Regions from separate parts of the uncultured Stenotrophomonas sp. genome, predicted to be linked through region 2. Evidence: riboswitches for the same ligand, from Rfam matches in the RefSeq annotation. Region 2 holds a riboswitch; the other holds the start of a gene.
The links. Region 2 has a riboswitch for cobalamin ahead of metE (5-methyltetrahydropteroyltriglutamate--homocysteine S-methyltransferase). Riboswitches for the same ligand answer to the same signal wherever they lie in the genome.
Positions count from the first base shown of each region.

Region 1: another riboswitch for cobalamin. It lies ahead of btuB (TonB-dependent vitamin B12 receptor); the one in region 2 lies ahead of metE (5-methyltetrahydropteroyltriglutamate--homocysteine S-methyltransferase).

Region 1 is NZ_CAUQPH010000036.1:4,300-8,711, reverse strand. Features, by position in the region: gene gph (phosphoglycolate phosphatase) at 1-143, shown strand, start outside; gene btuB (TonB-dependent vitamin B12 receptor) at 275-2,116, opposite strand; cobalamin riboswitch at 2,235-2,461, opposite strand; gene RWO33_RS08965 (histidine phosphatase family protein) at 2,605-3,186, shown strand; gene RWO33_RS08960 (TfoX/Sxy family protein) at 3,265-3,630, opposite strand; gene RWO33_RS08955 (GAF domain-containing protein) at 3,627-4,109, opposite strand; gene bioD (dethiobiotin synthase) at 4,228-4,412, shown strand, end outside.
Region 2 is NZ_CAUQPH010000060.1:5,044-9,455, reverse strand. Features, by position in the region: gene RWO33_RS11895 (nicotinate phosphoribosyltransferase) at 1-1,212, shown strand, start outside; cobalamin riboswitch at 1,246-1,477, shown strand; gene metE (5-methyltetrahydropteroyltriglutamate--homocysteine S-methyltransferase) at 1,691-3,988, shown strand; gene RWO33_RS11885 (epoxyqueuosine reductase QueH) at 4,055-4,412, shown strand, end outside.

The DNA of each region.
Region 1 (4,412 bases), on a different contig from region 2:
ATTCCATCACCGACTACCGCGCCGCGGTGGACGCGGGCATGCCGGTGGCGCTGGTGCGCTATGGGTATCCGCGTGGGCTGGACCTGGAGACAGTGGACGCGGTGGCGGTGGTGGACGACCTGCGGGCGTTGCCCGGGTTGTAGCGCGGCCGTGGTGCCGTGCCGACCAACGGTCGGCACCTACCGTGTGCGCGGGACGCCCGCGGCCGTGGCTGCGCGCACACCCGGTAGCGCCGGCCGTTGGCCGGCACCTCGCGATGCCGGCCAACGCCCGATCACTTCGGCTGGTAACGCACGCTCAAACGGTACTCACGGCCCGGCTGGTTGTACCAGGCCACCGTTTCGTAGTCGCGGTCGAACACGTTGCTGACCCGGCCCAGCACCGACCAGTCGCGGCTGATCGCATATTCCAGGCGCAGGTCCACGGTGCCATAGCCGGACAGGCGCACCGTGTTGTCGGCGTTGTCATAGCGCTTGCCGGCAGCCGTGGCGGTCACGCCGGCGCGGAAGCCGCCGAAGCTGCGGTCGATGTCCAGGCGCGCGGTGTCACGAGCACGGCGGGCCAGCCAGTTGTCGAACTGCGCGCTGCCGTCGGTGCGGTTGCGCGGGTCGGTGTGGCTGAGCTGGGCACTGACATCAAATCCGGCGAGGGCGATGGCGCCGGTCAGTTCCGCACCGCGGATCCGCGCCTTCTCCACCTGGGTCATCATGAAGGTGGTGGCGTCATAGGTGATCAGGTCATCGATGCGCGTTTCATACACGTCCAGGCCCCAGCGCCAGCCCTCGCCCTGCTGCGCGATACCGACGTTGGCGCTCTTCGATTCCTCCGGGTCCAGCCCCGGCACGCCGCTCCACGGGTCATACAGGTCGCTGAAGGTCGGCGCCTTGAACGCGGTGCCGTAGCTTGCGTTGAGGCGGAACCCGCTGCCCAGCTCCATGCCCCAGCCCAGGCTGCCGGTGGTGTGGTTGCCGAACTGCTCGTTGTCGTCGTTGCGCACGCTGGCCTGCAGGTGGTGCGCGCCGAAGCGGCCCTGGTACTGCACGAACACGCCGGTGTTGTCGCGGCTGTCGACCAGATAGCCGGCGCTGCTGCCGTCCAGGTTGTCCTCGCTCCAGTCCACGCCGGCACTGAGCAGCTGGCCCTCGGCGACGCCGACGTCGGCCTGCACCGAGGCGCTGTCGCGGTGGGTCTGCGCCGCGCCGAGCCAGGTGCTGTCGTTGTAGTTGTCCGACTCGTTGTCGGCGCGGCCGACATTCACGGTGAGCGCGAAGCGCTCGCCCGGGGTGTAGCGCAGCTTGCCGCCCAGCACCTGCTGCAGCGTCTCGGAGTAGTTGTAGTAGCCGTCGTAGTGGTTCTCGCCTTCGGCGCGCAGCGCGGTACCTTCCACCTGCAGCGTGTCGGTCAGGCTGTAGCCACCGCGCAGGCTCATCGACAGGTTGCGGTAGCCGTCGCGGTCGGGCTCGTCGGCGCCGCAGCCGGCGAAGGTGGCTGCATCGCCGCGGCAGGCATTGATGCCGTCGGTGTGCTGGTAGGCGATGTCGGTGCCGAACCAGCCGCGTGCACCGGTACCGCCGAAGCCGCCGCTGGCTTCACGCAGGCCGTTGCTGCCGCCGCCCAGTTGCAGGTGCGGGGCGAACGCGCCGGCATTGCGCCGGGTGAAGATCTGGATCACGCCACCGATCGCGTCCGCGCCGTACAGGCTGGACTGCGGTCCGCGCACGATTTCCACGCGCTCGATCTGCGCCAGCGGCAGGTCCTGCAGCATGGCCAGGCCGAGGTCGCCGGTATTGATGCGCACGCCGTCCACCAGCACCAGGGTGTGGGCCGAGTTGGTGCCGCGCAGGAACAGCGAACTCTGCTTGCCCAGCCCGCCGCTGTTGTTGAGGTTGATGCCGGCGCGGCCGCGCAGCAGGTCCTGCAGCGATGGCGCCTGGCTGCGCTCGATCTCGGCACGGTCGATCACCTGCGCCGGCGAAATGCTGTCCTGCAGTGAAATCGGGGTGCGCGTGGCGGTGACCAGGATCGTGTCAAGCGCGCTGGCATCGTCCTGTGCGGCGGCCAGCAGCGGCAGCGCGGCCAGCATGGCAAGGGAAAGGGTCTGGATCTGCAGCTTCATCGGTGACTCCATGCACCGCGCACGCCCGCGCGGCAAAGTGGGGGGCGGTGGTCAACGGAAGGCACGCGACGGTGGCGGCGCGCACGGCACTGCCTGCCGCCGCCATGCCCGCCGCATCGCAACCAGTCGTCTTCCAGGCCGGTCTCCGGGCTTGCGCGCTGATGGCGGACCATCGCACCAGGCGCCTTCCCATGCCTGCGCACAGTGACGTCTTGCCTGGCGTTTACACGCTTACCGTTGCGGGGGCAGCGCCGGAATGGCAGCAGGCAGGACCTGTTGCGTCACCGGCTTCCCGTTTCAACCTGCCGGCATGCGCCGCAGGTCACCTGAAAGTGCGCGCAGTGTAGAGCAAACCCCGCGTGCGGGCGCGGGCCGCAGGCGGTGGCAGCCGCGCAGCGGTTAGAATGCGCCTCGCTCTACTACGTGGTTCGCATGAAACAGATCGGATTGCAGCATCCTGGCCGGCAGCATCGCCGGTTCCCGCCGGCATGATCCTGGACCTGGTCCGGCACGCCACCACTGGCCGCGATGCCTACCTCGATGGCCGTACCGATCCACCACTGGAAGCGGGAAGCACCGACCGGATCTGCGCCCGCTATGCGGAGCTGGAATGGGAGCGCGTGCTGAGCTCGCCACGCGAACGCGCGCTGGCCACGGCCTCGGCGCTGGCCCTGCCGCGCGGGCTGGAGGTGATCGGCGACGAAGACTGGGAAGAGCTGGATTTCGGCGACTGGGACGGTCAGCCGCTGGAGGCGCTGCCGATGCAGGCGCTGCAGGCCTTCCACCTCGACCCGCATGCCAACCCGCCGCCGCATGGCGAGAGCTGGGGCCACTTCGAGCGCCGCATCGCGCGTGCGCTGCATCGGCTGCTCGACGACCCCGAGCCGGCGCCGACGCTGGTGGTGAGCCACGGTGGCCCGCTGCGCATGGTGCTGTCGCAGGTGTGCGGCCTGCCGATGGCGATGTGCTGGGCGCTGCGGATCGACCACGGCACGCGCGTGCGCCTGCGGGTGGAGCGCGAAGACGGTGAACTGTGGGGAGAGCTCCTCGAGCTGCAACAGGCGACGTAGAGCCACGCCCTGCGTGGCTGCGCGCGGTGCCGGACCTGCGCGCGGTGCCGGCTTCATGCAGCCACGCAGGGCGTGGCGCTACGTGCGGTCTTCGTTGTCCGATTCGAACGGGACTTCATCGCTGTCGTCATCGTTGGCCACCGTGCGGTCGTACACCGGGCCCGACGCGGGCGGCGCCTTCTTCAGCGGGTTGTCGGCGATGATCGCTTCGTACTCGGCCACCAGCTGGGTGCGGCGCGCTTCCGGCAGGTCCTGCCAGTGGCAGTCCTGCAGCGCGCCTTCCAGCGAGTAAAGCAGGTTGAGGCTGGGCTTGAAGCCGGCGCGACGTACTTTCACGAACGCGCCCACGGCGCCGGCGGCGACAAGATCCTCGGCGGTGCGCAGACCGACCTGGCGCAGCCAGGCGGCGCTCTTGGGGCCGATGTTGCGCAGCTTCGCGCTCATCCCAGCGCCTCGACGAACACCGCCGCGATCGCTTCCAGACCGGCCTGGTCATCGGCATCGAAGCGGGCCAGCACCGGGCTGTCCAGGTCGAACACGCCGATCAGGGTGTCGCCCTTGACCAGCGGCACGACCAGTTCCGAGCGCGAGGCCGAGTCGCAGGCGATGTGGCCGGGGAAGGCGTCCACGTCTTCGATGCGCTGGGTCACCCGCTGCGAGGCGGCGGCACCGCACACGCCCTTGTGCAGCGGAATGCGCACGCAGGCCGGCAGCCCCTGGAACGGGCCGACCACCAGCTCCTTGCCATCGTAGAAATAGAAACCCACCCAGTTCAGCTGCGGCAGGGCGTGGTAGACCAGCGCCGACAGGTTGGCGGCATTGGCGATGCGGTCGCGTTCACCGTGCACCAGGGCGCGGGCCTGGGCCAGCAGCTGGCTGTACTGTTCCGGCTTGCTGCCGGTGAGCGTGGAGGTATCGAACATGGCCGAAGTCTAGCAAGTGCAGCCGGCAGCGGGCCGCCCGGGCGCGGAACGCAGCGATTCCGCTGCGCAGCCGCTTTTGCAGGACCGATAATGGGCGCCCCTGTTGACTGGACCGGCCATGTCGTCGCTTGCCCCCGTGCCTGCTGCCTTCTACGTCACCGGTACCGACACCGGCATCGGCAAGACCTTCAGCAGCTGCGCCCTGCTGCACGCGCTGCGCCAGACCGGCCGGCGTGCGGTGGGCATGAAGCCGGTCGCCAGCGGCTGCGAGCTGACCGCGCAGGGCCTGCGCAATGAAGACGC
Region 2 (4,412 bases):
TTCAGTGCCCATGGCCTTCCCTTCAACGAGGAAGGCTGGCGCTACATCGTCGACCAGCACCACGGCCTCATGCCGATCCGCATCCGGGCCGTACCCGAAGGCACCGTGGTGCCGGTGCACAACGCCTTGATGACCATCGAATCGACCGACCCGCAAGCGTTCTGGGTACCGTCGTACCTGGAAACGATGCTGCTGCGCATCTGGTACCCGGTGACAGTGGCAACCACCAGCTGGCATGCCAAGCAGACCATCCGCCGCTACCTGGAACTTACCAGTGATGATCCAGAGGGCCAGCTGCCGTTCAAGCTGCATGATTTCGGCAGCCGCGGGGTGTCGAGTGTCGAATCCGCCGCCATCGGTGGTGCGGCGCACCTGGTGAACTTCCTGGGTACCGACACCGTGTCGGCCCTGCTGTTTGCCCAGGCGTTCTACCACGAACCGATGGCCGGCTATTCCATCCCCGCCGCCGAACACAGCACGATCACCAGCTGGGGCCGCGAGAATGAGGTGGAGGCCTACCGCAACATGCTGGCGAAGTTCGCCAAGCCGGGTGCGCTGGTCGCGGTGGTATCGGACAGCTACGACATCTACCAGGCCATCCGCCAGCACTGGGGCAGCACGCTGCGCCAGCAGGTGGTCGACTCGGGGGCCACCGTGGTGATCCGCCCGGACTCGGGCGATCCGGTGACGGTGGTTCTGCAGTGCCTGGAGCTGCTGGATGAAGCATTTGGACACACGATGAGCGCAAAGGGCTACAAGGTGCTGAACCATGTACGGGTGATCCAGGGTGACGGCGTCAATCCGGACAGCATCCGCGCCATCCTGGAGCACATCACCACGGCAGGTTTCGCGGCCGACAACGTGGCCTTCGGCATGGGCGGTGCGCTGCTGCAGCGCTTGGACCGCGACACGCAGAAGTTTGCCCTGAAATGCTCGGCCGCCCGGGTGGACGGTCGCTGGATCGATGTCTACAAGGACCCGGTTACCGATAGCGGCAAGCAGAGCAAGCGCGGCCGCCTGCGTCTTCTTCGCCACCGCGAATACGGCCAGTTCCGCACGGTGCCGGTACCGGCCGAGGCGGACGCAATGGACGACTTCAGCCTGCCACTGGGGTTCGAGGACGCCATGGTCACGGTCTGGGAGAACGGCCGATTGATCCAGGATGACGCCCTCACCGCGATCCGCCACCGTGCCGATGCGGCACGGGCGTAGTCGCAAGCTCTTGACCGCCGCCGCAACTCGGCCTACCTTGTGCTCGTCGATGGTATCCATCTCTTCATGCAGATGAAGGGATGGGTTTAAACGGGAATCCGGTGACGGTGCCTTGCGCACCCATTCCGGAGCTGCCCCGCAGCGGTGAGTGGAAACGAAACCTGCCAACAGCACTGGGCCCGGCGCCTGGGAAGCGGCAGGAAGTAGGTGGGCCCCGTGCCTGTGTCCATCAGCCCGAATACCGGCCCCGGCCGGAGGACACGACCGTCCTCTGATTCGACCTGGAACGTCCGCGGGGAGGTTGCCGGGGCCTGCCGCCATGCGTTCTGCGTGGCGCTGCCCCCGTGCGTCCGCTTCACGGCATCCGGTTCGCCCGCGGGGGCGAAGGTCGCTGGCGGGGCGGACACGGCAGCAATGGCGTGGGTGCCGCGCAGTTCCTTCGTTCCTCAATGCCGCTACTGCAATGAGGACACGTTCCATGACCACTGTTACCAACCTGGGTTTCCCCCGCATCGGCGCCAAACGCGAGCTCAAGCGCGCGCTGGAAGCGTACTGGTCCGGCCAGAGCAGCGCCGAAGCGCTGCAGGACACCGCCACCGCCCTGCGCACCACGCATTGGCAGCTGCAGCGCGATGCCGGGGTGGATGTGCCGCCCAGCAACGACTTCAGCCTGTACGACCAGGTGCTGGATGCCGCCTTCCTGTTCGATGCCATTCCCGCCCGCTACCGCGCGCTGGCCGATGCCGATCCGCTGGCCGGCTATTTCGCGATGGCACGCGGACTGCAGCGCGATGGCTTCGACCTGCACGCGCTGGAAATGACCAAGTGGTTCGACACCAACTACCACTACCTGGTGCCCGAGCTGCAGGCCGGCCAGGGCTTCGCGCTGCGCGGTGACAAGCCACTGGCCGAATACCGCCAGGCCAAGGCGCTGGGTATCGAAACCCGGCCGGTGCTGATCGGCCCGGTGACCTTCCTGCTGCTGTCCAAGACCACCGATGGCAGCCCGGCGCTGGAGCTGCTGGATGCGCTGCTGCCGGTGTACGTGCAGCTGCTGGGCCAGCTGCAGGCCGCCGGCGCGCAGTGGGTGCAGCTGGATGAGCCGGCGCTGGTGCAGGACCTCAGCCCGGAGGCGCGCGCTGCTTTTGAACACGCCTATGCGGTGCTGGCCACCGCCGCCCGCCCCAAGGTGCTGGTGGCCACCTACTTCGGCGCATTGGACGACAACCTGGAACTGGCGGCCTCGCTGCCGGCAGATGGCCTGCACGTGGACCTGGTGCGCGCGCCGGAACAGCTGGATGCGGTGATCAAGGTCCTGCCCCCCGGTCGCGTGCTCTCGGCCGGGCTGGTCAACGGCCGCAACATCTGGCGTACCCACCTCGACAACGCGCTGGTGCTGGCCCGCTATGCCCACGGCCAACTGGGCAGCGATTTCCTGTGGCTGTCGCCGTCGTGCTCGCTGCTGCACAGCCCGGTGGACCTGGCGCATGAGAAGAAGCTGGACGACGAACTGCGTGGCTGGCTGGCGTTCTCGAAGCAGAAGCTGGAAGAGCTGCGCGTGCTGGCCGATGCGATCGACGCGCCGGCCCGCGCCGAAGCCGCGCTTGAGCTCGCGCGCGAGCGCATCGCCTCCCGCAAGCGCTCGCCGCGGGTGCACAACCCCGCCGTGGCCGCGCGCCTGGCCGCACTGACCCCGGCCGATGCACAGCGCCACAGCCGCTACCCACAGCGCCACCTGGCCCAGGCCGCCGCACTGAAGCTGCCACGCTTCCCCACCACCACCATTGGTTCGTTCCCGCAGACGCTGGAAGTTCGTGAGGCCCGCGCACGCAACAAGTCCGGCACCCTCCCCGACGCCGACTACGATGCGTTCATGGCCAGCCAGACCGAGCACTGCGTGCGCATCCAGGAGCAGATCGGGCTGGACGTGCTGGTGCACGGGGAGTTCGAGCGCAACGACATGGTGGAGTACTTCGGCGAGCAGCTGGACGGCTTCGCCTTCACCAAGAACGGCTGGGTGCAGAGTTACGGCTCGCGCTGCGTGAAGCCGCCGGTGATCTACGGCGACGTGACCCGCCCGCAGCCGATGACCGTGCGTTGGTCGCAGTACGCGCAGTCGCTCACCGACCGGCCGATGAAGGGCATGCTGACCGGGCCGGTGACGGTGCTGCAGTGGTCGTTCGTGCGCGATGACCAGGCCCGCGCCGATACCTGCCGGCAGATCGCCCTTGCGCTGCGCGATGAGGTGCTGGACCTGGAGGCGGCCGGCATCGGCGTGATCCAGATCGACGAACCCGCCATTCGCGAAGGCCTGCCCCTGCGCCGGGCACAGTGGCGCGAGTACCTGGACTGGGCGGTGGAGGCATTCCGGATCAGCGCCAGTGGCGTGCGCGATGCAACCCAGATCCACACCCACATGTGCTACTCCGAGTTCAACGACATCATCCACTCGGTGGCGGCAATGGACGCCGATGTGATCTCCATCGAGACCTCGCGCTCGCGCATGGAACTGCTGGATGCCTTCGTGCGCTTCCAGTACCCCAACGAGATCGGTCCGGGTGTGTACGACATCCACTCGCCGCGCGTGCCGGACAAGGAAGAGATGCTCTCGCTGCTGCGCAAGGCCGCCGAGGTGCTGCGGCCCGAGCAGATCTGGGTCAACCCGGACTGCGGGCTCAAGACCCGCGGCTGGCCGGAGACGCGGGCCGCGCTGGAAGCGCTCGTAGCGGCGGCGCACCAGCTGCGCGCCGAGACCGCCGACGCCAACGCCGCCTGACCTTTCCACTGTTGCACAAGGACCCCGCTGCCGCCGTTGCCGGTAGCGGGGTCAATGGATTTCCGCATGACCGATTTCATCCGCCCCACCCTCACCCTGCCCGGCGGCCACGACAAGCTGCTGCTGCATTCCTGCTGTGCGCCCTGCTCCGGCGAAGTGATGGAAGCCATTACCGCCTCGGGTATCGACTACACGATCTTCTTCTACAACCCCAACATCCACCCGGCACGCGAGTACGAGCTGCGCAAGCAGGAGAACATCCGCTTCGCCGAACAGCATGGCGTGCCCTTCATCGACGCGGACTACGACACCGACAACTGGTTCGCCCGCGCCCGTGGCATGGAGAACGAGCCTGAGCGCGGCATCCGCTGCACCATGTGCTTCGACATGCGCTTCGTGCGCACCGCGCTGTATGCGCATGAAC